DNA from 3 places in the Pseudomonas sp. NPDC089422 genome. Region 2 is predicted to be linked to each of the others. Evidence: predicted binding sites of a transcription regulator. Region 2 holds the regulator's gene; each other region holds the start of a gene.
The links. Region 2 encodes sigma-54, which starts transcription at its own class of promoters, with help from an activator protein. Its sites were predicted from a motif close to ANTGGCATNNANNTTGCTNT; they were not measured.

Region 1: the regulator sigma-54 is predicted to act here: its motif matches at 4,751-4,770, upstream of ACIPZ8_RS00065 (CmpA/NrtA family ABC transporter substrate-binding protein).
Region 3: the regulator sigma-54 is predicted to act here: its motif matches at 3,194-3,213, upstream of glnA (type I glutamate--ammonia ligase).

The regions. Positions count from the first base shown of each region.
Region 1 covers NZ_JBIVHW010000001.1:6,111-16,425, reverse strand. The annotation lists gene ACIPZ8_RS00085 (diguanylate cyclase) at 1-493, opposite strand, end outside; gene rlmKL (bifunctional 23S rRNA (guanine(2069)-N(7))-methyltransferase RlmK/23S rRNA (guanine(2445)-N(2))-methyltransferase RlmL) at 588-2,780, opposite strand; gene rmf (ribosome modulation factor) at 3,344-3,559, shown strand; gene ACIPZ8_RS00070 (quinone-dependent dihydroorotate dehydrogenase) at 3,659-4,684, opposite strand; gene ACIPZ8_RS00065 (CmpA/NrtA family ABC transporter substrate-binding protein) at 4,812-6,014, shown strand; gene ACIPZ8_RS00060 (ANTAR domain-containing response regulator) at 6,026-6,601, shown strand; gene ACIPZ8_RS00055 (nitrate/nitrite transporter) at 6,802-8,013, shown strand; gene ACIPZ8_RS00050 (protein kinase) at 8,023-9,690, shown strand; gene cobA (uroporphyrinogen-III C-methyltransferase) at 9,718-10,315, shown strand, end outside.
Region 2 covers NZ_JBIVHW010000003.1:331,019-341,333, reverse strand. The annotation lists gene murA (UDP-N-acetylglucosamine 1-carboxyvinyltransferase) at 1-757, opposite strand, end outside; gene ACIPZ8_RS07725 (BolA family protein) at 781-1,020, opposite strand; gene ACIPZ8_RS07720 (lipid asymmetry maintenance protein MlaB) at 1,139-1,441, opposite strand; gene ACIPZ8_RS07715 (phospholipid-binding protein MlaC) at 1,438-2,085, opposite strand; gene mlaD (outer membrane lipid asymmetry maintenance protein MlaD) at 2,095-2,580, opposite strand; gene mlaE (lipid asymmetry maintenance ABC transporter permease subunit MlaE) at 2,580-3,377, opposite strand; gene ACIPZ8_RS07700 (ATP-binding cassette domain-containing protein) at 3,377-4,186, opposite strand; gene ACIPZ8_RS07695 (KpsF/GutQ family sugar-phosphate isomerase) at 4,434-5,408, shown strand; gene ACIPZ8_RS07690 (KdsC family phosphatase) at 5,423-5,947, shown strand; gene lptC (LPS export ABC transporter periplasmic protein LptC) at 5,956-6,528, shown strand; gene lptA (lipopolysaccharide transport periplasmic protein LptA) at 6,515-7,039, shown strand; gene lptB (LPS export ABC transporter ATP-binding protein) at 7,040-7,765, shown strand; gene ACIPZ8_RS07670 (RNA polymerase factor sigma-54) at 7,942-9,435, shown strand; gene hpf (ribosome hibernation-promoting factor, HPF/YfiA family) at 9,514-9,822, shown strand; gene ptsN (PTS IIA-like nitrogen regulatory protein PtsN) at 9,835-10,299, shown strand; gene rapZ (RNase adapter RapZ) at 10,302-10,315, shown strand, end outside.
Region 3 covers NZ_JBIVHW010000002.1:226,514-236,828, forward strand. The annotation lists gene glnL (nitrogen regulation protein NR(II)) at 1-735, opposite strand, end outside; gene ACIPZ8_RS04735 (chorismate mutase) at 1,001-1,537, opposite strand; gene glnA (type I glutamate--ammonia ligase) at 1,690-3,096, opposite strand; gene thiI (tRNA uracil 4-sulfurtransferase ThiI) at 3,710-5,164, shown strand; gene typA (translational GTPase TypA) at 5,292-7,112, shown strand; partial or broken gene ACIPZ8_RS04755 (DUF3077 domain-containing protein) at 7,183-7,260, opposite strand; gene ACIPZ8_RS04760 (YkgJ family cysteine cluster protein) at 7,349-7,753, opposite strand; gene ACIPZ8_RS04765 (glycogen/starch/alpha-glucan phosphorylase) at 7,939-10,315, shown strand, end outside.

The DNA of each region.
Region 1 (10,315 bases), on a different contig from region 2:
AATGGTCGGCCTGGGTGTAGAGCACCGGGTAGTAATGGTCGCGCCGTGGCGAGGGGTGCCAGTTGCCTGCCCCATCCACCTCGCGGATCAGGTAATCCTGCCCCAACCAGATACTGGCCTGGCGCTCGAACTCGCGCCGTTGCCCGGCCTCGACCCGTGGCGCCCAGGAATAGGCCTGGGTCCGCTGCAGCAAGGGCCGGGCGTAGCCATCGAACTCGCTTGGGGTGATTTCGTTGGAGTAGGTGAAGAAACGCCGCAAGCCATCCAGGCGTTGCTCCTGGTCGTCAAAACGCTCGGCGATACGGCTATGGCGCTCGCTGGCCAGCAGCTCGAAGCGCTGGCGCAACTGCTGTTTGTAGAAGGCCTGCGCGGCCAGCGCCAGGCCAACCGACAGCAGGACGCCGGCGACCAACGCCACCAGCGCCACCGCCCAGCCAGCCATCGCCTCGCTGCACAGGCCCAGCACCTTCGCACGCACGCCCCACTTCGACATAGATCAATCTCATCACGTCAGCGTCCTGCGAATTCTCTGGCCCTGTGCAGAGTTATAGCTATTGGCCATTAGCCACGCAATGCGCCTCGTCGAATTAACGCAATTGCAGGCGCCAGGCGCGGTGAATGCGGTTGTTGCGAGCGAAGTCCGGGTCCAGGGTCTGGGCACTGATTTCTTCCACCGCGTAGCGCGTGCTCACATGCTCGTCGAGCTGGAACTTGCGGAAGTTGTTGGAGAAATACAGCACGCCACCGGGTGCCAGGCGAGCCATGGCCAGGTCGAGCAGTTGCACATGGTCACGCTGGACGTCGAACACCCCTTCCATGCGCTTGGAGTTGGAGAAGGTCGGCGGGTCGATGAAGATCAGGTCGTAGCTGTCGCGGTTGGCTTCCAGCCAGGCCATCACGTCACCCTGCTCCAGGCGGTTACGCTCGGAGAAACCGTTCAACGACAGGTTGCGCCGCGCCCAGTCCAGGTAGGTTTTCGACAGGTCGACGCTGGTGGTGCTGCGTGCACCGCCCTTGGCCGCGTGCACGGTGGCCGTGGCGGTGTAGCAGAAAAGGTTGAGGAAGCGCTTGCCATTGGCCTCGCGCTGGATGCGCATGCGCATAGGGCGATGGTCGAGGAACAGCCCGGTGTCGAGGTAGTCGGTGAGGTTGACCAGCAGCTTGACACCACCCTCGTTCACTTCCTGGAAGCGACCTTCGGTAGCCTGGCGCTCGTACTGGCGAGTACCGCTCTGGCGCTCGCGACGCTTGAGCACCACACGCTGCGGGTCGATGTTCAGGGCCTGGGGGATCGCCGCCAGGGCATCGAGCAGGCGCGCCTGGGCCTTGTCCGGGTCGATCGAACGGGGGGCTGCGTATTCCTGCACATGCACCCAGTCCTGGTAGAGGTCGACTGCCAGGGCATACTCAGGCATGTCGGCATCGTACAGGCGGTAGCAGTCGACCTGCTCACGGCGGGCCCACTTGCCGAGCTGCTTGAGGTTCTTCTGCAGGCGGTTGGCGAACATCTGTGCGCCTTCCGACAGGCGTGCCGGTTCGCTGGCAACCGCCGCAGGGCGGCGGGCCTCGCCATTGTCGGCCTGGGCCTCGCGGCGCTCGCCGGTGACGAACTGGTCAGGCTGGACCTTGAACAGCAGCAGCTTGCACGGCAAGGCGCCGTTCCAGAAGGCATATTGCTTGTGGCTGCGGATACCCATGCGCTTGCCCAGCTCCGGTGCGCCGGTGAACACCGCCGCTTCCCAGCCCATGCAGGCCTGGCGCAGGCGCTCGCCAAAGTTCTGGTAGAGGTACAACAGGCTGGCCTCGTCACCGAGGCGCTCGCCGTACGGCGGGTTGCTGATGACCAAGCCTTTCTGGTTCTGGTCCGGGCGTGGTTCGAAGGTGCTGACTTCGCCCTGGTAGATCTTCACCCAGTCGCCCAGGCCTGCACGCTCGACGTTGTTGCGCCCCGGCTGGATCAGCCGCGGGTCGGCTTCATAACCGCGAATCCACAGTGGCGGCTTGGCCAGGCCGGCTTGCGCGCGGGCCAGGCCCTCTTCGTGAACCTTGCGCCAGGTGGCCGGCACATGGCCGAGCCAGGCACTGAAGCCCCAGCGCTCACGTTTGAGGTTGGGCGCGATATCGGCGGCGATCATCGCGGCCTCCACCAGGAAGGTACCGACACCGCACATCGGGTCGGCCAGCGCGCCGCCCTCGGCGGCAATGCGCGGCCAGCCGGCGCGGATCAGCACCGCAGCCGCGAGGTTTTCCTTCAGTGGCGCGGCGCCTTGCTGCAGGCGGTAGCCACGCTGGTGCAGGCTGTGGCCGGACAGGTCGAGCGAGAGGATCGCCTCACCACGGTCCAGGCGCAGGTGCACGCGCACATCCGGGTCGACCTTCTCCACCGACGGGCGCAGGCCCTCACGGTTGCGCAGCTTGTCGACGATCGCGTCCTTGACCTTGAGCGCACCGAAATGGGTGTTGTCGATGCCCGAGCCATGGCCGCTGAATTCCACCGCCAGGGTACCGTCGGCAGCCAGGTGGTCGGCCCAGTCGACGGCGTGCACGCCATCGTAGAGGTCGTCGGCGTTCTTCATCGAGAAGCGCTTGAGCACCAGCAACACGCGGTTGGCCAGGCGCGACCAGAGGCACAGGCGGTAGGCGGTTTCCATGTCGGCGGCGCCGCGAATGGCCGAGGTGTGCTCACGCACATCATCGAGGCCGAGGCCTCGGGCCTCTTCGGCAAGCAGGCCTTCCAGGCCTTTGGGGCAGGTGAGATAGAGTTCGAAACGGTCCGACATGAGTTTTCCAGCGCCTTGGGCTATGTAAGTGACGAGGCGACGCATCGCCTGGCCGATGTTTGCCCGAACGCCCTTCCAGCAAGCGTCCGAGTGGCCTTCCCCGCTGCTTCATCGCAGCCGGGCGGCCGGGCCGCCTGATCGATCTGCCGCTCGCGAGGTGGCAAAAACAGCTTAGATCATCAGGCAGTACCAATAATTTCCGTCGACTTCGGGGCCCGTGTGACCCTTCGTCGCATTACCAGATATTTCTGCCATCCCGCCGCAACGCTGGCGAAATGACGTCAAGGTTCGGCAAACCCTGATCACAGCGGGCTCAACGCCAAACAAGGTTGAGTCGCATTTATTTACTTATCCCCTCACCCTTGGAAAGGTTACGTGCTTATGACAAATCGATCATTCACACGGTGACCTGCATTCGATAGAACTGGTCTCAGGCCGCTTCGCAACGAGGCGGCACCTTCAGCTCGCCACGCCGGCAGCGAGCGCAAAACCGGCAGAAAGACTCTGCCCGGCCTCGGAGAGGCCGACGGGACATTACAGTCAACAAGTGAGGGCAACACCCTATGAGAAGACTTAAGCGTGATCCGTTGGAAAGAGCATATTCACGTGGCTACCAATACGGGGTCACCGGCAAATCCCGCGAACTTTGCCCCTTTACTCTTCCTTCAGTTCGCCAAGCCTGGATCAACGGCTGGCGCGAAGGTCGCGGTGATAACTGGGACGGAATGACTGGCACCGCTGGCATCCATAGACTCAACGAAAATCACGCCGTTGGCTGAACGAGGACGACACTGAATTCGAGTTACCATGCGCGCCCTATCCGGGCGGCGGGCTTCGGCCCAGGGGCCCCTTGAAGGGGCCCTTTTTTATGCCCGCCTTCAGGCCTTGGGCATTGCCGCGATCGCATCCACCGCTTCACGGATCAGCGCCGGCCCCTTGTAGATGAAGCCGGAGTAGATCTGCACGAGGCTCGCCCCGGCAGCGATCTTCTCTGCCGCATGACGGCCTTCGGTAATGCCACCGGCGGCGATGATCGGCAGCTTGCCACCCAGCTCACCCGCCAGCACCTTGACGATATGGGTGCTCTTCTCCAGCACTGGCGCTCCCGACAGGCCGCCGGCCTCGCCACCATGCTCCAGCCCTTCGACACCCTCGCGGCCCAGGGTGGTGTTGGTGGCAATTACCGCATCCATTCCCGACGCCATCAGCGCCGAGGCCACCAGTGCGGTTTCCTCGTCGCTCATGTCCGGCGCGATCTTGATCGCCAGCGGTACGCGCTTGCCATGTTCGGTGGCCAGCTGCTCACGGCGTTCGGCCAGGGCATCGAGCAGCTGCTTGAGCGAGTCGCCGAACTGCAGGCTGCGCAGGCCCGGAGTGTTCGGCGAACTGACGTTGACGGTGATATAGCTGGCTTCGCCGTAGACCTTGTTCAGGCAGATCAGGTAGTCGTCTACCGCACGCTCGACCGGGGTATCGAAGTTCTTGCCGATGTTGATGCCCAACACACCGTCGTAGCGCGAAGCACGCACGCGCTCGAGCAGGTGATCAACGCCCAGGTTGTTGAAGCCCATGCGGTTGATGATCGCCGTCGCCTGCGGCAGGCGGAACAACCGTGGCTTGGGGTTGCCCGGCTGCGGACGCGGGGTCACGGTGCCGATCTCGACGAAGCCGAAGCCCAGCTGGGCAAAGCCGTCGATGGCCGCGCCGTTCTTGTCCAGGCCCGCCGCCAGCCCCACCGGGTTGGCGAAGTTCAAGCCCATCACGGTCACCGGCAACGCGGCCGGCTGTTTGCACAGCACACCGTTGAGCCCAAGCCGGCCACCGGCGCCGATCAGGTCCAGGGACAGGTCATGGGAGGTTTCCGGGGAAAGCTTGAACAGCAGCTGGCGGGCCAGGGTATACATGGGCGGGCAAGGCTCGGGGTGAGTGAGCCAGCGATTATAGCCAGCGCGCGCCCGGCATGACAGGGGCTTGGCACATGGGTTGCTACTTCCTTTGCCTACAGCCTGTTCAGTTCGGCCGAGGACCTTCGTGAATACAGCACCTCTAGCCTGGGTAAACGGCAGCGATGCGCCGGAAAAACCCAGCCTCAACATCGGCTACATGGCCCTGACCGATTGCGCCTCGGTGGTGGTCGCCGCCACCCAGGGCTTCGCCCAGCAACACGGCCTGACCCTCAACCTCAAGCGCCAGGGCTCCTGGGCCGGCCTGCGCGACAAGCTGGCCAGCGGCGAGCTGGACGCCGTCCATTGTCTCTATGGCCTGGTCTACGCCGTGCACCTGGGGATCGGTGGTGTGCCGGCGAACGACCTGGCGGTGCTCATGGGGCTGAACCAGAATGCCCAGGCCATCAACCTGTCGCCGGCCCTGCAGCGCAAGGGCGTGACCAGCCCTGAGGCACTGGCACAACAGGTGCACCAGCATGGCGCACGGCTGACCTTCGCCCAGACCTTCCCTACCGGCACCCATGCCATGTGGCTGTATTACTGGCTGGCCAGCCAGGGCATCCACCCGCTGCATGACGTCACCAGCGTGGTGGTGCCACCGGCACAGATGGCGGCGCATATCCAGGCCGGGCGCATCGACGGTTTCTGCGTTGGCGAGCCTTGGGCCGCTGCCGCCGTCAGCCAGGGCCAGGGCTTTACCCTGGCCACCAGCCAGTCGATCTGGCCCGACCACCCGGAGAAGGTACTGGCCTGCACCCGCGCCTTCGCCGAGCACAACCCCAATAGCGCACGTGCACTGGTCAAGGCGGTACTCGCTGCCAGCCGGTTCATCGAACAGAGCCCGGAAAACCTGCGCAGCACCGCGCAACTGCTCAGTGGTAGCGCCTACCTCGACACGCCGATCGAGAACGTCGAGCCGCGCCTGCTGGGCGACTACCAGGACGGCCTGGGTAACGCCTGGCACGACCGGCACGCCCTGCGCCTGTACGACCAGGGCCGCGCCAACCTGCCTTACCTGTCGGACGGCATGTGGTTCATGACCCAGTTCCGCCGTTGGGGCCTGCTGCGTGACGACCCCGACTACCTCGGCGTTGCTCGCCAGGTGCAGCAATTGACGCTGTACCGCGAGGCCGCCGACGCACTCGGCGTACCCTGCCCCGGGTCAGCCATGCGCAGCAGCCTACTGATCGACGGCACGCGCTGGGACGGCACGAACCCACATGCCTACGCCCGCAGCTTCCGCCTGCACGCCCTGGGCCCTGCGCCCGATGCCCACGTCGGTCTGTGAGGGCCATCACCATGTTGCGCATCCTGCTGATCGACGATACCCAGAAGAAGGTTGGCCGCCTCAAGGCCGCACTGCGCGAAGCCGGATTCGAAGTGATCGAGGCGCCAGACCTGACCATCGACCTGCCAGCCTGCGTCGAAACGGTGCGTCCGGACGTGGTGCTGATCGATACCGACTCACCCGACCGTGACGTGATGGAGCAGGTGGTACTGGTCAGTCGCGACCAGCCACGGCCCATCGTGCTCTTCACCGACGAGCACGACCCGGCGGTGATGCGCCAGGCGATCCAGGCGGGGGTCAGCGCCTACATCGTCGAAGGCATCCATGCGGCGCGGCTGCAGCCCATTCTCGATGTCGCCATGGCGCGCTTCGAGAGCGACCAGGCGCTCAAGGCCCAGCTGTTGGCCCGCGACCAGCAACTGGCCGAGCGCAAGCGCATCGAGCAGGCCAAGGGGTTGTTGATGAAGATGAAAGACTGCAACGAGGAACAGGCCTACACCCTGATGCGTCGGCAGGCCATGAGCCGGCAGCAGAAGCTCATCCAGGTGGCCGAGCAGATCATCGCCATGCATGAAATGCTGGGCTAACACTGAAATTGCGAGCTGTTGTAGGAGCGTTCCGGCCAGGGGTACAGAATTGGCCCAGCTTTTGCTGAATACATTTCACCGGTAGCCAACGGCGGTTGCCTCATAAAACTCCCGACAAAGACGTCGCTCTCCCCTCCACGCCAGTGGACCGGGTAGCGGCGTCTTTTTCGTTTCCGTTGCATTGCCGAGTGAGGTGTTCGATGAGTACCAGCTTCTGGAAATCCGGGCATGTGCCCACGCTGTTCGCCGCGTTTCTGTATTTCGACCTGAGCTTCATGGTCTGGTACCTGCTTGGCCCGCTGGCGGTGCAGATCGCCGCCGACCTGCAACTGAGTGCCCAGCAGCGCGGCCTGATGGTGGCTACGCCGATCCTTGCCGGTGCGGTGCTGCGCTTCGTCATGGGCGTGCTGGTCGATCGCCTGTCGCCGAAGACCGCTGGCCTGATCGGCCAGGTGATCGTCATCGTCGCCCTGACCTGCGCCTGGCATCTGGGCGTGCACACCTATGAGCAAGCCCTGCTGCTGGGCGTATTCCTCGGTGTTGCCGGTGCTTCGTTCGCCGTGTCGCTGCCGCTCGCCTCGCAGTGGTATCCGCCGCAGCACCAGGGCAAGGCCATGGGCATCGCGGGTGCGGGCAACTCCGGCACCGTGTTCGCCGCCCTGCTGGCTCCGGTACTGGCCGCCGGGTTTGGCTGGAACAATGTGTTCGGCTTTGCCGTGCTCCCGCTGTTGCTGACCCTGGCGCTGTTCGCCCTGCTTGCCCGCAATGCCCCGCAGCGGCCCAAGCCCAAGGCGGCAGCCGACTACCTCAAGGCGCTGGGCGACCGTGACAGCTGGTGGTTCATGTTCTTCTACAGCGTCACCTTCGGCGGTTTCATCGGCCTGGCCAGTGCCCTGCCCGGCTACTTCAGCGACCAGTACGCCCTGAGCCCGGTCACCGCCGGCTACTACACCGCCGCCTGCGTATTCGCCGGCAGCCTGATGCGCCCGCTGGGGGGCGCCCTGGCCGACCGCTTCGGCGGCATCCGCACGCTGCTCGGCATGTACAGCGTGGCCGCCATCTGCATCGCAGCCGTCGGCTTCAACCTGCCGAGCGCAGCCGCCGCCCTGGCACTGTTCGTCAGCGCGATGCTCGGCCTCGGCGCCGGCAATGGCGCGGTGTTCCAGCTGGTGCCACAACGCTTTCGCCAGGAGATCGGCGTAATGACCGGGCTGATCGGCATGGCCGGTGGCATCGGCGGCTTCCTGCTGGCGGCAGGGCTCGGCGCCATCAAACAGCACACCGGCGACTATCAGCTGGGCCTGTGGCTGTTCGCCAGCCTCGGCTTGATCGCCTGGTTCGGCCTGCACGGGGTCAAGCAACGCTGGCGCACCACCTGGGGCTCGGCAGCGGTTACCGCTGCACGGGTCTGAGGCACGCCGATGAGCCTGCTGCTCAGCTTCGCCCAGGCCAGCGCCACCGGGCCACGCGCGGAGAACCAGGACGCCCTGCGCCTGGTCACGCCAGCCCCGGAACTGGCCGCCAGCAAGGGCTACCTGTTTGCCCTCGCCGATGGCGTCAGCCAGTGCGCCGACGGCGGCCTGGCAGCCCGCGCCAGCCTGCAGGCGCTGGCCATGGACTACTATGCCACGCCTGCCACCTGGGGCGTGGCCCAGGCCCTGGACCGCCTGCTGCTGGCACAGAACCGCTGGTTGCGCGCCCAAGGCAGCCAGCCGCTGCTGACCACACTGAGCGCCCTGGTGCTGCGCGGGCGCCGCTTCACCCTGGCGCACGTGGGTGATTGCCGGGCCTATCGCTGGCACGCTGGCCGCCTGCAATGCCTGAGCGAAGACCACGTCTGGGACCAGCCCGGCATGCAACACGTGCTCAAGCGCGCCCTGGGCCTGGACCAGCACCTGCTGGTCGACTACCTGGACGGCGAACTGCACGCTGGCGAGTGCTACCTGCTGCTCAGCGACGGCGTCTGGGCCAGTCTCGGCGACCAACACATCCAGGCCGTGCTGCGCGAGCAGCCCGACTTGCAGTCGGCCGCCGACACCCTGGTTGCCAGTGCCCATCACAACGGCAGCCAGGACAACGCCAGCGCCTTGCTGGTGCGGGTCGAGCAACTGGGCACGGCCAACCTCGGCGACACCCTGGTGCAACTGCAGCAATGGCCATTGCCTGGGCCGCTGCGCGAGGGCCAGGCGCTCGATGGCTGGCAGGTCGAGACGCGCCTGGCACACAGCCGCCAGTCGCTGCTCTACCGGGTACGCGATACCCAGGGCCAACCATGGCTGCTGAAAACCCTGCCCGGCGAGCGCGAACAGGAACCCGGTGCCGCCCAGGGCCTGCTGCTGGAAGAATGGTACCTGCGCCGGGTCGCTGGCCGTCACTTCCCCGAACTGCATCCCGCGAGCCAGCGCCAGCACCTGTATTACGTGATGCGCGAACATAGCGGCAAGACCCTCGCCACGCACCTTGACGAACAGGGCCCCTTAACGCTGGCACAGTGGCTGGAAATCGCCCGCCAGCTGCTGCAGGCCGTCGGCGTGCTACACCGGCGCAACCTGCTGCACCGCGATATCAAACCGGAAAACCTGCACCTGGGCGATGACGGCCAGGTGCGCCTGCTGGACTTCGGCCTGGCGTACTGCCCGGGCCTGTCCCAGGACCCACTGCACGAGCTGCCCGGCACGCCATCGTACATCGCCCCGGAAGCCTTCGAAGGCCAACCACCAAGCCCGCGCCAGGACTTGTACGCCGTCGGCGTCACGCTCTATCGCTTGCTGACCGGGCATTACCCTTACGGGGAGATCGAGGCCTTCCAGCGCCCGCGCTATGGCCAGCCCGTCAATCCCTCCCGCTACCGACCCGACCTGCCTGAATGGCTGCAGCACAACCTGCTGCAAGCCGTGGCGGCGGACCCGGCGCAACGCTTTGAGACCGCCGAGCAATGGTTGCTGTTGCTCGAACGCGGTGACCGCCAGGAACTGCTCAGCCGCCCCCGTCCATTGCTGGAGCGTGAACCGCTGAAGGTCTGGCGCACCCTGGCCCTGCTGTCCCTGCTGTTCAACCTGATACTGCTGTTCGCCCTGCTCAAGGGCTGAACGCGCCCTGCCGATGAGGAAACACTGATGAATGCAAAAGTCTGGCTGGTCGGCGCTGGCCCTGGCGACCCTGAACTGCTCACCCTCAAGGCCGTGCGTGCACTGCAAATGGCCGACGTGGTGATGATCGACGACCTGGTGAATCCGCAGGTGCTGGTGCATTGCCCGCAGGCCAGGGTGATTGCCGTGGGCAAGCGCGGCGGCTGTCGTTCCACACCCCAGTCCTTCATCCAGCGCCTGATGCTGCGTCATGCACGGCAGGGTCGTTGCGTAGTGCGCCTCAAGGGCGGAGACCCGTGCATTTTTGGCCGTGGCGGCGAAGAAGCAGCGTGGTTGCAAGGCCATGGCATCGAAGTGGAGTTGGTCAACGGTATTACCGCAGGCCTGGCCGGTGCGACCCAGTGCGGGATCTCGCTGACCTCCCGCGGGATCAGCCGCGGGGTGACGCTGGTGACAGCGCATACCCAGGATGACAGCGAGCTGAACTGGGCGGCACTTGCGCAGGGTGGCACGACCCTGGTGGTGTACATGGGCGTGGCGCGGCTGGAGCAGATCCGCCGGGGGCTACTGGAGGGCGACATGGCGCCAGGGATGCCGGTGGCGATGATCGAGAATGCGTCTTTAC
Region 2 (10,315 bases):
TGACGCGACCGCCGGTCACGGCAGCGGCGACCAGGTAGGTGCCGGTCTCGATGCGGTCGGGCATGACGCGGTAGTGGGCGCTGTCCAGGCGCTCGACGCCATCGATGGTGATGGTGTCGGTACCGGCGCCCTGGACCTTGCCGCCCATGGCGTTGATGAAGTTGGCCAGGTCGACCACTTCAGGCTCGCGCGCTGCGTTTTGCAGCACGCTGCGGCCTTTGGCCAGGGCAGCGGCCATCATGATGTTCTCGGTACCGGTCACGCTGACGGTGTCGAAGAAGAAGTGCGCGCCGCGCAGGCCGCCTTCAGGCGCCTTGGCCTTGATATAGCCGCCTTCGACTTCGATCTTCGCACCCATGGCTTCAAGGCCGCGGATGTGCAGGTCGACCGGGCGCGAACCGATGGCGCAGCCACCAGGCAGGGCCACTTCGGCTTCACCGAAGCGCGCGACCATGGGCCCGAGCACCAGGATCGAGGCGCGCATGGTCTTGACCAGCTCGTAGGGGGCTACCAGGGTCTTGATGGTGCGCGGGTCGATTTCCACCGCCAGCTTTTCGTCGATCACAGGCTCGATGCCCATGCGCCCGAACAGCTCGATCATGGTGGTGATGTCGTGCAAGTGCGGCAGGTTGCCCACGGTGACCGGGCCATCGGCCAGCAGGGTCGCCGCCAGGATCGGCAGGGCCGCGTTCTTCGCGCCGGAAATGCGGATCTCGCCGTCGAGACGAGCGCCGCCAGTAATAATCAGTTTGTCCATTGGTGTCTCGCCGCCAAGTTGGCTCAGGTGCGCTCAGCCCAGGCTGCGCTGCTGAAAAATTTCATGGTTACCGCATGGATGCTGCCATTGGCGATCCACGGATTCAGGTGAGCATAGATCGCCTGCTGACGTTTGACCGGGCTCAGGCCAGCCAACTCGTCGCTGATCACGTTCAACTGGAAGTTGCAGCCTTCGCCTTCAACTTCGACCCGGGATCCCGGCAATTTCTCTTCAAGGAAGCTCTTAACTTCTACGGCCTGCATGCTCAACCTCAATCGGCGCCCGATGCGCACGGGTCGGCCATCATACAAAAAAGCCCCTCGCCTGCGAAGCCCAACGAAGGGGCACGCGACCGAGGGGCCTCTCATTACTGCCAAGCCATCAGCTTGCCAGCACCTCGTCAAGGTCATAGACCCCGGCGATTTCCCGCATGTCGTCGGGCATGCCACGCACCTCGACGGCCTTGCCGACGGCCTCGGCGTCACGGATGAACGCCAGCAGCAGCGACAGGCCAACACTGGTAGAGCGCGCCACGGCCGAACAATCCAGCACCAGACGCGCCTCACGGCAGGCGCCGATCAGCGCCTTGCCCTGCTTGCGCAGGGCCGGCCCGCTGCGGTAATCCAGTTCGCCGGCCAGGCACAACACGCCCGGCTCGGCCATGGTTACAGCGGTCTCACTCATTTGACGGTCTTCTCTGGCGATTCATCGGCCTTTTCCTTGGCCTTGGCCACTTCGCCGGCCCAGCCGTCGATGGTCTTGTCCAGGTTGTTGCCGTTGCGCTGCATGGCGTCGGCGAACTGGTCGCGGAACAGCTTGCCGATGTTGATGCCGTTGACGATAACGTTACGCACCTTCCACTCGCCACCCAGGTTTTCCAGGGTGTACTGCACCGGGTACACGGCGCCATTGTTGCCGGTGACCTTCATGCCTACAGAGGCGCGCTTGCCGTCATCGGCCTTGGCCGGGTCTACGACGATGCCCTGGTTGTTGTACTCAAGCAGTGCGTTACCGTAGAACTGGAACAGGCTGCGCTTGAAGTTTTCCTGGAAGCGCTGCATCTGCTCGGGCGTGGCCTTGCGCGAATACTTGACGGTCATGATGCTCTTGGAAATACCGTCGGCATCGACCACCGGCGCGAGGATCCGGTCAAGCGCGTCGTAGAAAGCTTGCGGGTTGGACTTGTATTGCTCCTTGTTGGCCTTGAGCTCACCCAGCAGCTCGGTGGTCGTGCTCTGAACCACATCGTGCGGCGACTGCGCGGCCAGGGCAAACAGGGGAAAGGCCGCCAGTAGCACCAGCAGGCCACGTCGCAGGATCGAAATCATGGAAACTCCTTAATTAGCCGGTTGCGCTTCTTTGGGTTCCTTGCCAACGGAGTTGAGCAGGAACTTGCCAATCAGATCTTCCAGTACCAGCGCCGACTGAGTGTCATGGATGGTCGAGCCGTCCTTGAGCACGTCTTCCTCACCGCCCACGCTGATACCGATGTACTTCTCGCCAAGCAAGCCGGCGGTCAGGATCGAAGCAGTGGAGTCGGTCGGCAGGTTGTTGACCGCCTTGTCCAGCTGCAGCGTCACCCGACCGGTGTAGGAATCACGGTCCAGATCGATGGCGGTGACCTTGCCGATCGTTACACCGGCCATGGTCACTTTAGCTCTGACCGTCAAACCGGCGATATTGTCGAAGTACGCATAAACTTTATAGGTATCGCTGCTCGGGCTGGCCGACAGCCCGCTGACACGCAGGGCCAGGAGCAGCAGTGCCAGGATCCCGGCCAGGAGGAACAGGCCGACACCGATTTCCAGGGTGCGGTTTTGCATCAGAAATCTCCAAACATCAAGGCGGTCAAAATAAAGTCCAGACCCAGCACAGCCAACGAGGCGTAGACCACGGTCTTGGTGGTGGCACGGCTGATCCCCTCTGAGGTGGGTTCGCAGTCGTACCCCTGGAATACGGCAATCCAGGTCGTGACGAAGGCGAACACCAGGCTCTTGATCAGCCCGTTGAGCACGTCGTCGGTAAAGGAAACGCTGTTCTGCATGTTGCCCCAGAACGAGCCTTCGTAAACGCCCAGCCAGTCGACTGCAACCCATGAACCACCCCAGATGCCGACCACGCTGAAGATCAGCGCGAGCAGCGGCAGCGAGATGAAGCCGGCCCACAGGCGTGGCGCGACGATGTACTTGAGCGGGTCGACGCCGATCATTTCCAGGCTCGACAGCTGCTCGGTGGACTTCATGTTGCCGATTTCGGCGGTCAGCGCAGAACCTGCGCGGCCAGCGAACAGCAGCGCGGTGACCACCGGGCCAAGCTCACGCAGCAGGGTCAGGGCGACCATCTGCCCGACCGCCTGTTCGGAACCGTACTTGGTCAGGATGCTGTAACCCTGCAAGGCCAGCACCATACCGATGAACACGCCGGAAACGACAATGATCGCCAGCGACAGCACGCCCACCGAGTACAGCTGTTTGGTCAGCAGCTGGAAACCACCGCCAATGCCGCCACGGCCGATCAGCGCATGGAACAGGAACAGGCACGAGCGCCCGAGCACGGCCAGCACGTCGATCGCCGAGCGCCCGAGCAGGCGGATACGTTCGAGTAAGGATTTTCTGCGCATTACCGCGCCCCCAGCAGATCGGCGCGGTAGTCAGGCGCGGGAAAGTGGAATGGCACCGGGCCGTCCGGGTCGCCTTTCATGAACTGGCGAATGCGCGGATTGTCCGAGCCCATCAGCTCGTCCGGCGTACCCTGGCCCAGCACCTGGCCATCGCCGACCACATAGATGTAATCGGCGATACTGGCGGTTTCGGCCAGGTCGTGAGAGACCACGATGCTGGTGATGCCCAGGGCATCGTTGAGCAGACGGATCAAGCGCACGAGCACACCCATGGCAATCGGGTCCTGGCCGACGAACGGTTCGTCGTACATCAGGATCTGCGGGTCCAGGGCAATCGCCCGGGCCAGCGCCACCCGGCGCTTCATGCCGCCGGACAGCTCGTCCGGCATCAGGTCGATGGCACCGCGCAGGCCGACCGCCTGCAGTTTCATCAACACGATGTCACGGATCATTTCGTCCGAAAGCTGGGTATGCACGCGCAAAGGAAAAGCGACGTTCTCGAACACATCGAGATCGGTGAACAGCGCACCGCTCTGGAACAGTACGCCCATCTGCTTGCGTGCGTCGAACAGGTCGCTGCGCGAAAGGCTCGGCAGGTTCTGCCCCGCCACCCACACTTCACCGCTCGACGGCCTTAGCTGCGCGCCCATCAGGCGCAGCAGCGTGGTCTTGCCGCAACCCGACGGCCCCATGATCCCGGTGACCTTGCCACGCGGGATACGGATGTCGACATTGCTGAAAATGCTGCGCGAACCGCGCTTGAAGGTGACTCCCTTCAACTCGACCGCGTAGGCGCTATCCACACTCATCTAGACTCCTTGCTAGTGCAGCCTCGCACTAATGGACGCCGGCCCTCATCGTGAAGGCACACACACCCCTGGCAGGCCGAATAGCGGCGAACTATAGCACCGCTGACCGCGCGTCCCCAAGGGTATGGAAACAGGTCGTTCAGGCCATCGACAGGCTTTGATGACATTCGAGAGGGAATCGAAAGGATGAGGCTTTCTTGTATTGCGGCTATAATCGCCGCCTTTTAATCAGGCATTGCTTTTCGACATGAGCCAATCCAGCGAGCTGATCCACTCCGCCCAGCGCACCCTGCGCCTGGAACTCGAGGCCGTAGAAGGCCTGGTGGCCCGCATCGACGCCAATTTCGTCAAGGCCTGCGAGCTGATCCTGGCGAGCAAGGGTCGGGTCGTGGTGGTCGGCATGGGCAAATCGGGGCATATCGGCAACAAGATCGCCGCCACCCTGGCCAGCACCGGCACGCCGGCATTTTTCGTGCATCCGGCTGAAGCCAGCCATGGCGACATGGGCATGATCACCCGCGATGACGTCATTCTGGCCCTGTCCAACTCCGGCAGCACCGCCGAGATCGTGACCCTGCTGCCGCTGATCAAGCGCCTGGGGATCCAGATGATCAGCCTGACCGGCAATCCGGACTCGCCCCTGGCGCAGGCCGCCGAGGTCAATCTCGACGCCAGCGTCACCCAGGAAGCCTGCCCGCTGAACCTCGCCCCGACCTCCTCCACCACTGCCGCATTGGTGCTGGGTGACGCGCTGGCCATCGCCCTGCTCGAAGCCCGCGGTTTCACCGCCGAGGACTTCGCCTTCTCGCACCCTGGCGGCGCCCTGGGCCGCCGCTTGCTGCTCAAGGTCGAGAACGTCATGCACGCCGGTGACGAGCTGCCTCAGGTGCAGCGCGGCACACTGCTCAAGGACGCACTCCTTGAAATGTCCCGCAAAGGCTTGGGCATGACCGTGATCGTGGACGCCGATGGCAAGCTGGCCGGGATCTTCACCGACGGCGACCTGCGCCGCAGCCTGGACCGCAATATCGACGTGCACACCACGCTGATTGATCAGGTAATGACCGTGCATGGCAAGACTGCTCGCGCCGAGATGCTTGCCGCCGAGGCCCTGAAGATCATGGAAGACCACAAGATCAGCGCCCTGGTGGTCGTGGACAAGGACGACCGCCCGACCGGCGCCCTGAACATGCACGACCTGCTGCGCGCCGGCGTGATGTAAAGGAGAACGAACCGATGACCCAAGATCTCATGCAACGCGGCAAGGCGATCAAGCTCGCCGTTTTCGATGTCGACGGCGTACTGACCGATGGCCGCCTCTACTTTCTCGAAGATGGCAGCGAATTCAAGACCTTCAACACCCTTGATGGCCAAGGCATCAAAATGCTCATGGCCTCGGGCGTCACCACGGCGATCATCAGCGGACGCAAGACCCCAGTGGTAGAGCGCCGGGCAAAGAACCTCGGCATCCCTCACCTTTACCAGGGTCGCGAAGACAAATTGGTCGTGCTCGACGGCCTGCTCGCCGAACTGGGCCTAAGCTATGAACAGGTCGCCTATCTGGGCGACGACCTGCCCGACCTGCCGGTGATCCGCCGTGTAGGCCTGGGTATTGCCGTGGCCAATGCCGCGCCGTTTGTTCGCCAGCATGCCCACGGCGTAACCCAGGCCCGCGGCGGCGAGGGTGCTGCACGCGAGTTCTGCGAACTGATCATGCAGGCCCAGGACACCCTGGACGCTGCCAACGCCAACTACCTTTAAGGCTGCCCATGTTCAGCAAGAAAGCCCGCAATATTGCGCTGCTCGCGGTGATTGCCGCCCTGCTGGCGGCAATCGGCTACTGGAATGTCAGCCCCGAGAGCTTCCTCGAAAAGCCGGTGGCCCAGGTTGACGAAAGTGCCATCGACTATTACGCGATCAACGCGCACAGTGTGCAGTTCATGCCCGACGGCAAGCTGCAATACGAAATGACCGCCGACAAGGTCGAGCACCTCAGGGCCAGCGATGTCACCCTGCTGACCACGCCCGACCTGCACTTGTACCGGGGCACCGAGTACCCTTGGCACGTGCAGAGCGAACGTGCCGAGGTGAACCCGGATGGCACCGAAGTCGAGCTGATCGACAACGTCCGCGTGCAGCGCATCGACGAAAAGCAGCGTGAACTCGTCGTTACCAGCTCCCGCATGACCGTATTCCCGCAGAAGCAATATGCGCAGACCGAGCAAGCCGTTAGAATCGACGGTGCCGGTGGCACAACTACGGGTAAAGGAATGAAAGCGTATTTGAAAGAAGGCAAGATGGACTTGCTCTCTAACGTAAGAGGACAGTATGAGGCTCGTTAAAACCCTCCCCCTTTTGCTCAGCCTGAGCGCAGCACTGGGAAGCGCGAGCGCCTTCGCCCTGCCGACCGACCGTGACCAGCCTATCCGCATCCAGGCCGACAACGCACACCTGGACGACAAGCAGGGCGTGGCCACCTACACCGGCGACGTGATCATCACCCAGGGCTCCATGATGATCAAAGGCAACACCGTGACCATGACACGTGCCGCCAATGGCGACATCGACGTGGTGACCTCGGTGGGCAACCTGGCCTACTTCGAGCAGCAACAGAGCACGGCCAAGCCCGACAAGATGAAAGGCTGGGCGGTGACCATCCAGTACCAGGCGCAGAAAGACACGGTGATCCTCACCGACCGCGCCAAGGTCGAGAATGAAGGCAACACCACCGAAGGCGAGAAGATCATCTACAACACCAAGACCCAGGTTGCGACCGCCGGTCGTGGCGGCAACGTGACTCAACCACGTCAGCGCATCGACATGGTGATCCAGCCGAAGAAGAAGGCCGAGTAAATGGCAACCCTCAAAGCCCAGCACCTGGCCAAGAGCTACAAGGGGCGGCAAGTCGTGCGTGATGTCAGCCTGTCGATCGACAGCGGGCAGATCGTCGGCTTGCTCGGCCCCAACGGCGCCGGCAAGACCACCTGCTTCTACATGATCGTGGGGCTGGTCCAGGCCGACCAGGGGCGCGTACTGATCGACAGCCTCGATGTCAGCCACCAGCCCATGCACGGCCGCGCCCGCGCCGGTATCGGCTACCTGCCGCAGGAAGCCTCGATCTTCCGCAAGCTGTCGGTGGCCGACAACATCATGGCCATTCTCGAGACCCGCAAGGACCTCGACCGCGAAGGCCGGCGCAAGGAACTGGAAAGCCTGCTGCAGGAATTCCACATCAGCCACATCCGCGACAACCTCGGCATGAGCCTTTCCGGTGGCGAGCGCCGCCGCGTCGAAATTGCCCGCGCCCTGGCTACCGCACCGAAGTTCATCCTGCTGGACGAACCGTTTGCCGGTGTCGACCCGATCTCCGTGGGCGACATCAAGCAGATCATCCACCACCTCAAGGCCAAGGGTATCGGTGTACTGATCACCGACCACAACGTCCGTGAAACCCTGGATATCTGCGAGACCGCCTACATCGTCAACGACGGTCGACTGATCGCCGAAGGCGACGCCGAGACCATCCTCGCCAACGACCTGGTCAAGGAGGTCTACCTGGGGCACGAGTTCCGACTCTGACCCCCGGAACCTGCCTGGAGCACTGGCATTAACGCCCGGTCGGGGCTTAAGTTGTTACAGTGCTCTAGGCAAACGCTACAATTTGAGGCATAAAACTTGCTTGAATTTGGCGCTCCGGCGCCCTCGTGTAGTGGATGGCGCATGCGCGCCGGCGAACAAGGTATTAAGCCCCAGCCATGAAACCATCGCTCGTCCTAAAAATGGGCCAGCAACTGACGATGACCCCGCAGTTGCAACAGGCCATCCGCCTACTTCAGCTCTCCACCCTGGACCTCCAGCAGGAAATCCAGGAAGCGCTGGAGTCCAATCCGATGCTCGAACGTCAGGAAGACGGCGACGACTTCGACAACAGCGACCCGATGGCGGACAACGCCGAGAACAAGCCGGCCGCCGAAGTCCAGGACAACAGCTTCCAGGAAAGCACCACCACTGCCGAAACCCTCGAAGACGGTGAGTGGAGCGAGCGAATCCCCAACGAGCTTCCGGTCGACACCGCCTGGGAAGATATCTACCAGACCAGCGCCAGCAGCCTGCCGAGCAACGATGACGACGAGTGGGACTTCACCACTCGCACATCGGCCGGCGAAAGCCTGCAGAGCCACTTGCTGTGGCAGCTGAACCTGGCACCGATGTCCGATACCGACCGCCTGATCGCCATCACCCTGATCGACAGCATCAACGGCCAGGGCTACCTGGAAGATGCCCTCGAAGAAATCTGCGCAGGCTTCGACCCGGAGCTGGACATCGAACTCGACGAGGTAGAAGCGGTACTGCACCGCATCCAGCAGTTCGAGCCAGCCGGTGTCGGCGCCCGCTCCCTGGGCGAGTGCCTGCTGCTGCAATTGCGTCAACTGCCTGCCAGCACGCCCTGGATGAGCGAAGCCAAGCGCCTGGTCACCGACTTCATCGACCTGCTCGGCAGCCGCGACTACAGCCAGCTGATGCGCCGCATGAAGCTCAAGGAAGACGAACTGCGCCAGGTGATCGAGCTGGTGCAAAGCCTCAACCCGCGGCCCGGTTCGCAGATCGAGTCGAGCGAACCGGAATACGTGGTGCCTGACGTGATCGTGCGCAAGGACAGCGACCGCTGGCTGGTCGAGCTGAACCAGGAGGCGATCCCTCGCCTGCGGGTCAACCCGCAGTACGCCGGCTTCGTTCGCCGCGCCGATACCAGCGCCGACAACACCTTCATGCGCAACCAGCTGCAAGAGGCACGTTGGTTCATCAAGAGCCTGCAAAGCCGCAACGAAACGCTGATGAAGGTCGCCACGCAGATCGTCGAACACCAGCGCGGCTTCCTCGACCACGGCGACGAAGCGATGAAGCCGCTGGTCCTGCATGACATCGCCGAAGCGGTGGGCATGCATGAGTCGACCATTTCACGGGTGACCACGCAGAAATACATGCACACCCCGCGTGGTATCTACGAACTGAAATACTTTTTCTCCAGCCACGTCAGCACTGCCGAAGGCGGAGAATGCTCGTCTACGGCGATCCGCGCGATCATCAAGAAACTGGTTGCTGCGGAAAATCAGAAAAAGCCATTGAGTGACAGCAAGATCGCTGGTTTACTGGAGGCACAAGGCATCCAGGTAGCCCGTCGCACCGTCGCCAAGTACCGCGAGTCCCTCGGCATCGCACCGTCGAGCGAGCGCAAGCGACTGATGTAGCCCCCGGATGTGCCACAGCGTTTGTGGGGCAGGTGCAATACCTGCCTCTTTATGCACGGGCAACAAAGGAGAAGCTGTATGCAAGTCAATATCAGTGGACAGCATGTAGAAGTCACCCAGCCACTGCGCGATTATGTGCTTGAAAAGCTCGCTCGCGTGGAAAGTCACTTCGACAAGATCACCAACGTGCAGGTCATCATGAAAGTCGAGAAGCTGCAGCAGAAGGTCGAGGCGACCCTGCAGATTCCTGGCGGTGAAGTGGTTGCCAACGCGGAACACGAAGACATGTATGCAGCGATCGACGCCTTGGCCGACAAGCTCGACCGCCAACTGAAAAAACACAAGGAAAAACAGCAAAGCCTGCTGCAAGGTGCAGCCGCCCGCTGATCCCTCTCATCCATGATCCGACTTGAAACCATCCTGACCCCCGGCCGTTCCCTGGTGAACGTGCCGGGCGGCAGCAAGAAGCGCGCCCTGGAAAAGGTCGCCAACCTGATTGCCGAGCAAGTACCCGAGCTTGCGATGCAAGACGTCTTCGAAAAGCTCATCGCTCGCGAAAAACTGGGCTCGACCGGCTTTGGCAATGGCATTGCCATTCCCCACTGCCGACTTGAAGGCTGCGCTGCCCCGGTAAGTGCACTGCTGCACCTGGATGCGCCGATCGACTATGACGCCATCGATGGCGCCCCGGTGGATCTGCTGTTCGTCCTGCTGGTGCCAGAGGCGGCCACCGATGCCCATCTTGAACTGCTGCGCCAGATCGCCAGCATGCTCGATCGCAAGGAGGTCCGTGATCGCCTGCGTGCCGCCGGTAGCAGCGAGGCCCTGTTCCAGGTTGTCCTGGACGCACAGAACGAGCACTGAACATGCGCCTGATCAT
Region 3 (10,315 bases), on a different contig from region 2:
TACGGCCTGGATCATCTGCTCGCGGTCGATCAGCACGTCCGGCAGGCTAGGGTCGTAGTCGCGCACCAAGGTGATGCATCCCTGGCTTTCGGCTTCGACCAGGCTGCAGACCCGCTCCAGTACCTCGTGGATGTTGGTCATGGCCAGCGACGGCAGCTTGTTCGAGCCGAGCATGCGGTCGACCAGGTTGCGCAGGCGGTCGGCCTCTTCGATGATCACGTTGGTGTAGTCGCGCAGGCCCTCTTCGGGTAGCTCGCGGGCCAGCAGCTGCGCAGCGCCACGGATACCGCCGAGCGGGTTCTTGATCTCGTGGGCCAGGCCACGCACCAGCATCTTGGTGGTTTCCTGCTTGCTCAGCTGGGCTTCTTCCTTGGTGATGCGCAGCAGGCGATCACGCGGGTGCACTTCCAGCAGCAGCAGGGTATTGCCCTGATGCAGGATCGGCGTCACGGCGTAGTCGACGGTGATGGCCTGGCCGGTCAGCGAGGTCAGTTGCGCTTCACGCTTGGTGAACGGGTGCGCCTGTTCCACGGCCTGGCGCAGCGAGTTGAGCGCCTCGGTCGATTCGGTGAACAGTTCACTGATGAACTGCCCGTGGCTGCGCTGGCCGCTGACGGCCAGGAGCATTTCCGCAGCCGGGTTCATGTATTCCAGGCGCAGCTCGGCATTGAGCAAGAGCGTCGCGGTGGTCAGGTTGTCCAGAAGCAGACGGTGCTGTGCATCGCTGATGGTCATAAGGCGTCGTTGACCTCTTTTGGCGCTTGTCAGGCATGGCACGGCCATGGCCGGGCGCGCGGCGGATCCGCTGATGCCAGTCTCTGTCCAGGAAAATGCAAGAAACAAACCAAGGCTCCGAAAAGAAGCGTAATTGCCTGATAAAGACCTGGAATTGCGCTTATTCGGACCAGATTGCCCTGATTTATCGTTTCAAGTGACCTGTTTTGGGTTGCAGATCGAGGCGCTGGGTGAGCTTATGCACCAATATAGAGCATTGCTGGGCTTAGCGTTCCACGCACAGTTGTGCGGTTGCGCGGACCAGTGCCGTGTGGCGGAGTGGGTCGCTGGCATACCTGGCCAGTGCATCTGTCAGCTGGCGAGGGCAATCGTGCAAGGGTTTGCGGTCCAGATCGGCAAGTTCGAACAGCAATCTTGCCTGGAGCATGTCCAGGCGCGGACGCAGTTCTTTGGCCAGGTCCTGTGCGTGCTGAGGGGGCCGTTGCCCTAGTGCTGTCCAGCGGTCGATCAGGCCGTACTGGACGATCTTGTTGGCTTCGATCTGGTCGGCGAAAAAGGCCGCTGCCCGTTCGCGAGTCAGGCCATAGTCGTGTGCGGCAGCTTGAACCTGCTGCAGGACCTCTCGCTCCCGGGCGGGCGCTTCGACTGGCAGGCCATTGTCCCATTTGTGCACGGCCACCGAGTAGGCCAGGTCCAGGCGCTGCCCGATTGCCGCGAGCAGCGGCTTGAGTTCAGGTTGTGAGGGGGAGCTGCAGCCGAGAAGGGTGACGATGAAGCACAGCAGAAAGGGCATCAGGCGCATGGCAATCTCCTTGTGGTCGGAGATTTGATTGTGGGCAGTCTGGCAGCCCTTGCTTGTAGGAAGCATCTGAAACGGATGGGCGTAAAACAAAAAACGGCCTTCAGATGAAGGCCGTTTTCGGTGATTCAGATTGGCGTCAGGCGCCAATCAGATCAGCAGCTGTAGTACAGCTCGTATTCCAGCGGGTGCACGAAGGTGCGGACCTTGATTTCTTCTTCGCTCTTCAGCTCGATGAAGGCATCGATGAAGTCGTCGGAGAACACGCCGCCCTTGGTCAGGAACGCACGGCCTTTATCCAGCTCTTCCAGAGCCTCTTTCAGGCTGCCGCAAACCTGCGGGATGTCCTTGGCTTCTTCTGGTGGCAGGTCGTACAGGTTCTTGTCGGCAGCATCGCCTGGGTGGATCTTGTTCTGGATGCCGTCCAGGCCAGCCATCAGCAGGGCCGCGAAGGCCAGGTACGGGTTGGCCGATGGGTCCGGGAAGCGTGCTTCGATACGGCGGGCTTTCGGGCTGCCGACGTAAGGAATACGGATCGAGGCGGAACGGTTGCGAGCCGAGTAGGCCAGCATTACCGGGGCTTCGAAGCCTGGAACCAGACGCTTGTACGAGTTGGTCGACGGGTTGGTGAAGCCGTTCAGGGCCTTACCGTGCTTGATGATACCGCCGATGAAGTACAGGGCGGTTTCGGACAGGCCGGCATAGCCTTCACCCGAGAAGGTGTTCTTGCCGTCTTTCCAGATCGACATGTGCACGTGCATGCCCGAGCCGTTGTCGCCGTACAGTGGCTTCGGCATGAAGGTGGCGGTACGGCCGTAAGCGTCGGCAACGTTGTGCACGACGTACTTCAGGGCCTGTACTTCGTCAGCTTTCTTCACCAGGGTGTTGAACTTGACGCCGATTTCGTTCTGGCCGGCAGTCGCCACTTCGTGGTGGTGAACTTCAACGGTCTGGCCCATTTCTTCCAGAGCGTTGCACATGGCGGTACGGATTTCGTGGTCGTGGTCGAACGGCGGAACCGGGAAGTAGCCACCTTTCACGCCTGGACGGTGGCCTTTGTTACCGCCTTCCACGTCAGCGTCAGACATCCACGAGCCTTGCTCGGAGAAGATCTTGAACATCGAGCCGGAGATGTCCGACTTGAACTTCACTTCGTCGAAGATGAAGAACTCTGGCTCTGGGCCGGCGAATACGGTGTCACCGATGCCGGTGCTCTTCAGGTACTCTTCAGCGCGCTTGGCGATCGCACGTGGGTCGCGATCGTAGCCCTGCATGCTCGACGGGTCGACGATGTCGCAGGTGATGATCAGGGTAGGTTCTTCGGTGAACGGGTCCAGAACGGCGGTCTCGTCGACCGGCATCAGGATCATGTCGGACGCTTCGATGCCCTTCCAGCCAGCGATGGAGGAGCCGTCGAACATCTTGCCGACTTCGAAGAAGTCTTCGTCCAGCGCATCACGCGCTGGCATGGTCACGTGGTGCTGAACGCCTTTGGTGTCCGTGAAACGCAGATCAATCCACTTGACGTCATGATCTTTGATGAGTTGAACCGACTTCGACATGTTGTCCTCCGGATGGTCTAGGGCGCGGTGGGCCGCTGCCCTGGAAAAAGGGTGTTGCCGGGCGCGGATAGTCGGCCAAGCTTACCTGCCTCACAAGGGAGCAAATTGCATGCCAGTGCCCGAAAATGGCGAGGCCGAGATAAAAAGGGGCGTTTGCGGGCATTTGGCGGTGGGGTAGGTCGGAAAAATGCACCTTTAAGATGCGAATTTTAGTGGTGGCGCACCAATAGTGTGCGTGTCGTGATTTTTGTGGTGCTCGTGAGATCGAGCGCCGCCCGCGCGGCGCATCGCAGGCAAGCCTGCTCCTACATCTGTTTCGGGCCAGCGTTCATGTAGCCTGCGCGCGCGGCCCCCTCGTGCATGCCTCGATACCGAATGGAACGAACAAAGCGTTCGCGCGCGATGGGGCAGGCGTTACTGGACCGAAACAAATGTAGGAGCAGGCTTGCCTGCGATGCGCCGCGCGGGCGGCGCTCGATCTCCCAGGCGCCACAAATCGCGGCTCTGGCACTTATCTCAAACCTTCTGATCAAAAGTTGGTCAAAACCTGAGCAATTTCCGCTATAATTTGCGCCCCTCATTTTCGGCAGGCCCTGCGCGCGCTGTTAACCCAATGAAACTTATCGTCAAAGTCTTCCCAGAAATCACCATCAAGAGCCGGCCGGTGCGCAAGCGCTTCATCCGCCAGCTCGGCAAGAACATCCGCAACGTGCTCAAGGACCTTGATCCTGAGCTCGCGGTCGATGGTGTCTGGGATAATCTCGAGGTGGTCACCCGCGTCGAAGACGAGAAGGTCCAGCGCGAGATGATCGAGCGCCTCACCTGCACTCCGGGCATCACCCACTTCCTGCAGGTCGAGGAGTACCCGCTGGGCGACTTCGACGACATCGTCGCCAAGTGCAAGCACCACTTCGGCCATCTGCTGGCCGGCAAGCGCTTCTCGGTGCGCTGCAAGCGCGGCGGCCACCACGACTTCACCTCGATGGACGTCGACCGCTACGTCGGCAGCCAGCTGCGCCAGCAGTGCGGCGCCGCCGGTATCGACCTGAAAACGCCTGAAGTCGTGGTGCGCATGGAGATCCGCGACCAGCGCCTGTACGTGATCCACAACCAGCACAACGGCATCGGCGGCTACCCGCTGGGTGCCCTGGAGCAGACCCTGGTGCTGATGTCCGGTGGTTTCGACTCCACCGTGGCGGCCTACCAGATGATGCGCCGCGGCCTGATGACCCACTTCTGCTTCTTCAACCTCGGTGGCCGTGCCCACGAACTGGGCGTGATGGAAGTGGCTCACTACCTGTGGAAAAAGTACGGTAGCAGCCAGCGCGTGCTGTTCATCAGCGTGCCGTTCGAGGAAGTGGTCGGCGAGATCCTCAACAAGGTCGACAACAGCTACATGGGCGTGACTCTCAAGCGCATGATGCTGCGCGGTGCCGCGCACATGGCCGACCGCCTGCAGATCGACGCGCTGGTTACCGGCGAGGCGATCTCCCAGGTCTCCAGCCAGACCCTGCCGAACCTGTCGATCATCGACTCGGCCACCGACAAGCTGGTACTGCGCCCGTTGCTGGCCAGCCACAAGCAGGACATCATCGACCAGGCCACCGAAATCGGCACCGCCGACTTCGCCAAGCACATGCCGGAATATTGCGGCGTGATCTCGGTGAACCCGACCACCCATGCCAAGCGTCACCGCATGGAGCACGAAGAAAAGCAGTTCGACATGGCCGTGCTGGAGCGCGCCCTGGAGCGCGCCAAGTTCATCTCCATCGACCATGTGATCGACGAGCTGGGCAAGGACATCGAAGTCGAGGAAGTGGCCGAGGCGCTGCCAGGCCAGATCGTCATCGACATTCGTCACCCCGATGCCCAGGAAGACGAACCTCTGGCGCTGGAAGGTATCGAAGTCCAGGCCATGCCGTTCTATGCGATCAACAGCAAGTTCAAGCACCTGGACCCTACGCGCCAGTACTTGCTGTATTGCGACAAAGGTGTGATGAGCCGTCTGCACGCACACCACCTGCTCAGTGAGGGACATGCCAATGTGCGTGTTTATCGTCCGACATAAGACGCCAGGGCTGTATGGCGGCAGCATCCGCCATCGCCCTCCCGACCACCGGGCCCGCTGAGCCTCAAACCGTACATATTCGCCGCCTACACTGGCGGCAACCGAATCCTCTGATCGAGATACAGTTGTGATCGAAAATCTGCGTAACATCGCCATCATCGCCCACGTTGACCATGGTAAAACCACCCTGGTCGACAAACTCCTGCGTCAGTCCGGCACTCTGGAGCGTAACGAGCTCAACGACGAGCGCGTCATGGACTCCAACGACCAGGAAAAAGAGCGCGGTATTACCATTCTGGCGAAAAACACCGCCATCAACTGGAACGGCTACCACATCAACATCGTCGACACCCCCGGCCACGCCGACTTCGGTGGCGAGGTTGAGCGTGTAATGTCGATGGTCGACTCCGTGCTGCTGCTGGTCGACGCCCAGGACGGCCCGATGCCGCAAACCCGCTTCGTGACCAAGAAGGCTTTCGAAGCCGGCCTGAAGCCGATCGTCGTGATCAACAAGGTCGACCGTCCGGGCGCTCGTCCTGACTGGGTTCTGGACCAGATCTTCGACCTGTTCGACAACCTCGGTGCCACCGACGAACAGCTGGACTTCAAAGTCGTTTACGCCTCGGCCCTGAACGGCATTGCCGGTCTGGACCACACCGCCATGGGCGAAGACATGACCGCCCTGTACCAGTCGATCGTCGACAACGTACCAGCGCCTTCCGTTGACCGTGACGGCCCGTTCCAGATGCAGATCTCCGCGCTGGACTACAACAGCTTCCTCGGCGTTATCGGTGTTGGCCGTATCGCCCGTGGCCGCGTCAAGCCGAACACCCCGGTTGTCGCCATCGACACCAACGGCAAGAAGCGCAACGGCCGTATCCTCAAGCTGATGGGCCACCACGGCCTGCACCGCGTCGACGTCGAGGAAGCCCAGGCTGGCGACATCGTCTGCATCAGCGGTTTTGACGAGCTGTTCATCTCCGACACCCTGTGCGCCCCGGATGCGGTAGAAGCGATGAAGCCGCTGACCGTTGACGAGCCGACCGTTTCGATGACCTTCCAGGTCAACGACTCGCCGTTCTGCGGTAAAGAAGGCAAGTTCGTCACCAGCCGTAACATCAAGGACCGTCTGGACAAGGAGCTGCTGTACAACGTTGCTCTGCGCGTTCAGGAAACCGATTCCCCTGACAAGTTCAAGGTATCGGGCCGTGGTGAGCTGCACCTGTCCGTTCTGATCGAAACCATGCGCCGTGAAGGCTTCGAGATGGCCGTAGGCCGTCCAGAAGTGATCATCCGCGAAGTCGACGGCGTGAAGCAGGAACCGTTCGAGAACGTCACCATCGACATCCCTGAAGAATCCCAGGGCAAGGTCATGGAAGAGATGGGTCTGCGTAAAGGCGACCTGACCAACATGGTGCCGGATGGCAAGGGCCGTGTTCGCCTGGAGTACAACATTCCAGCCCGTGGTCTGATCGGTTTCCGTAACCAGTTCCTGACCCTGACCAACGGTGCAGGCATCCTGACCTCGATCTTCGATCGCTACGACACCATGAAGTCGGGCCAGATGTCCGGCCGTCTGAACGGTGTTCTGGTTTCGGTCGAGACTGGCAAGGCACTGACCTACTCGCTGGAAACCCTGCAGGCTCGCGGCAAGCTGTTCGTTGAACACGGCCAGGAGATCTACAACGGTCAGATCATCGGCCTGAACAGCCGTGACAACGATCTGGGCGTGAACCCGACCAAAGGCAAGAAGCTCGACAACATGCGTGCTTCGGGCAAGGACGAAGTCATCGCCCTGGTTCCGCCAGTTCGCCACACCCTGGAACAGGCTCTGGAATTCATCCAGGACGACGAGCTGTGCGAAGTGACGCCTAAGTCGATCCGCCTGCGCAAGAAGATCCTGGACGAAGGCGAGCGTACCCGCGCTGCCAAGAAAGCCAAGAACTGAGTTAGCCCAGGCTGAATGAAAACGCCCCCGGTCGAAAGGCCGGGGGCGTTTTTTTTGGACTGGGGGATGCTCAGCGGGTCGTGCCCAGTTCGGCGTCGTCCAGCAGGGCCTTGGCCAGGGCACTTAGGTAGTGCGCGGCCCAGATCATCTTGAGGTTGCAGGTGGGCCACCATGGGTCCGCCACACCATCACAACCAAGGCATGCGCCCGGTGGCCCTCACCCAATCAAAAGGCGATCACCGCCCAACCACCTTCGGCTTGTAAGCACAGTACCCCGGCCGCGGCCCGACCTTGGGGTGGTTGCGGCAGGTATCCGGCCGCTTGTCATAAATGGTGCACAGGCGGCTCTTGCGATCCAGGTACATGCAGTCATCGTTGCTCATCCGGGTCAGGGTGAAGATCCCCGACTTCTGGTTGAAGCGCTCGATGATGCCTTCCTTCTGCAGGCGCTTGGCCACGTTCTTCGGCGGTTCGTCTTTCTCGAACTCGTCGACCACGCCGATGCGGATCAGATCCTTGATCTTCACCTCCACCGGCAGGGTACAACAGGTCGAATGGCAGCCATGGCACATGTTGCTGGTGTAGCGCTGCCAGGTCTCCAGGCGGTCGACTTCGGCCGCGGCGATCAGGGTCGTTTTCATCGTTATGGGGGTGAATCACGGTCTTGGGGCGCGCGATCATACCGGAATTGTTCAAATTATGAACAACCTTTTGACCGAATGCGCAAAGGTTCATGAAAACCGCGAACACTGGCTGTCGCTCTTGGTCGAAGCGTCTAGGCTCAACAGTCTCCCTCCGCTTTCGTCAACTTGCCCGAGGATGCCGCATGTCCCAGGAACCTGAAGCTCGTGACGCCGAAGTCGCGGATTTTCGTGCTGCTGTACTGGATAAGCTGACCTACGCGGTCGGCAAGGACCCGGAGCATGCCTTCGATCACGACTGGTTCGAAGCCATCGCCCTGGCCGCGCGCGATCACATGGTCGACCACTGGATGGACCACACCCGCCGGGCCTATCGACGCAGCCAGAAGCGGGTCTACTACCTTTCCCTGGAATTTCTCATCGGCCGCCTGCTCTACGACAGCCTGAGCAACCTCGGCTTGCTGGATATCGCTCGGGATGCCCTTGAAGGCCTGAACGTCGACCTGGAGCGCATTCGCCTGCTCGAGCCGGATGCCGCCTTGGGTAACGGTGGCCTTGGCCGTCTGGCGGCTTGCTTCATGGAAAGCATGTCGACCTTGGGCATCGCTGCCCATGGTTACGGCATCCGTTACGAACATGGCCTGTTCCGCCAGGCGGTGGTCGATGGCTGGCAGCAGGAGCAGACCGAGAACTGGCTGGACTTCGGTAACCCCTGGGAGTTCGAGCGCGCCGAGGTCATCTACCCGATCAGCTTCGGTGGCAGCGTCGAAACGGTGCATGACACGCAGGGCAAGCAGCGCCAGGTGTGGTGGCCGGGCGAGACGGTGCGGGCTGTAGCCTACGACACGCCCGTGGTCGGTTGGCGCGGCGCCAGCGTCAACACCTTGCGCCTGTGGCGGGCCCGGGCACTGGAAGAGCTGCACCTGGAGCGCTTCAACGCCGGTGACCACCTCGGCGCCGTTGCCGAAGTGGCGCGGGCCGAGAGCATCTCGCGGGTGCTGTACCCGGCCGACAGCACCGAGGCTGGCCAGGAACTGCGCCTGCGTCAGGAGTACTTCTTCGTTTCGGCGTCGCTGCAGGACCTGCTGCGCCGGCACCTGAACATGCACGACAACCTGCTCAACCTGCCGGACGCGGCAGCCATCCAGCTCAATGACACTCACCCGTCGATCGCCGTGGCCGAGCTGATGCGCTTGCTGGTCGACCAGCACGAAATCCCTTGGGACACTGCCTGGGAACTGACGGTCGGCACCCTGGCCTACACCAACCACACGTTGCTGCCCGAGGCTCTGGAAACCTGGCCGGTGGCGCTGATGGAGCGCATGTTGCCGCGGCACATGCAGATCATCTACCTGATCAACGCCTACCATATCGACAGCCTGCGCGCCAAAGGCCTGCATGACTTCGATGTGCTGCGTGCGGTATCGCTGATCGAAGAGGACAACGGCCGTCGGGTGCGCATGGGCAACCTGGCATTCCTGGGTTCGCACAGCGTCAATGGCGTGTCGGCGCTGCACAGCAAACTGATGAAGAGCACCGTGTTCGCCGAGCTGCACAAGCTTTACCCGCAGCGGATCAACAACAAGACCAACGGCATCACTTTCCGCCGCTGGCTGTACCAGTCCAATCCACAGTTGACCGAGATGCTGGTCGAGGCACTCGGGCCGGAGCTCAGGGACGACCCCGAGGGGCGCCTGGCCGGGCTGGTGCCATTCGCCGACAAGGCCAGCTTCCGCAAGCAGTTCGCCGCCCAGCGCCTGCACAGCAAGCGCGCCCTGGCCAGCATCATCCAGGACCGGGTGGGCGTCACAGTCAACCCTGAGGCGCTGTTCGACGTGCAGGTCAAGCGCATCCACGAGTACAAGCGCCAGCTGCTCAACCTGCTGCACACCGTGGCGCTGTACCAGGCCATGCGCAACGACCCCGGTAGCAACTGGGTGCCGCGGGTGAAGATCTTCGCCGGCAAGGCGGCGGCCAGTTATCACCAGGCCAAGCTGATCATCAAGCTGGCCAACGACATCGCCCGGGTGGTCAATAACGACCCGACCGTGCGCGGCCTGCTCAAGGTGGTGTTCCTGCCCAACTACAACGTCAGCCTTGCCGAAAGCATCATCCCGGCGGCAGACCTGTCGGAGCAGATCTCCACCGCCGGTTACGAGGCGTCGGGCACCAGCAACATGAAGTTCGGCCTCAACGGCGCCCTGACCATCGGCACGCTCGACGGAGCCAACGTCGAGATGTGCGAGCAGGTGGGGGCGGACAACATGTTCATCTTCGGCCTGACCGCGCAGCAGGTGGAGGCGCGGCGCAAGGCGGGGGACTTCGGCGCGAATGCGGCGATTGCCGCGTCCAGCCGCCTGAGCGATGTGCTGCAGGCGATTCGCAGCGGGGTGTTCTCGCCGGATGACCCATCACGCTATGCGGGGCTGATCGATGGGCTGGTGGGCTATGACCGGTTCCTGGTGTGCGCCGACTTCGATGCCTACTGGGATGCCCAGCGGCGGGTCGAGGAGCTGTGGCACACACCGCAGGAGTGGTGGCGCATGGCGGTGTTGAACACGG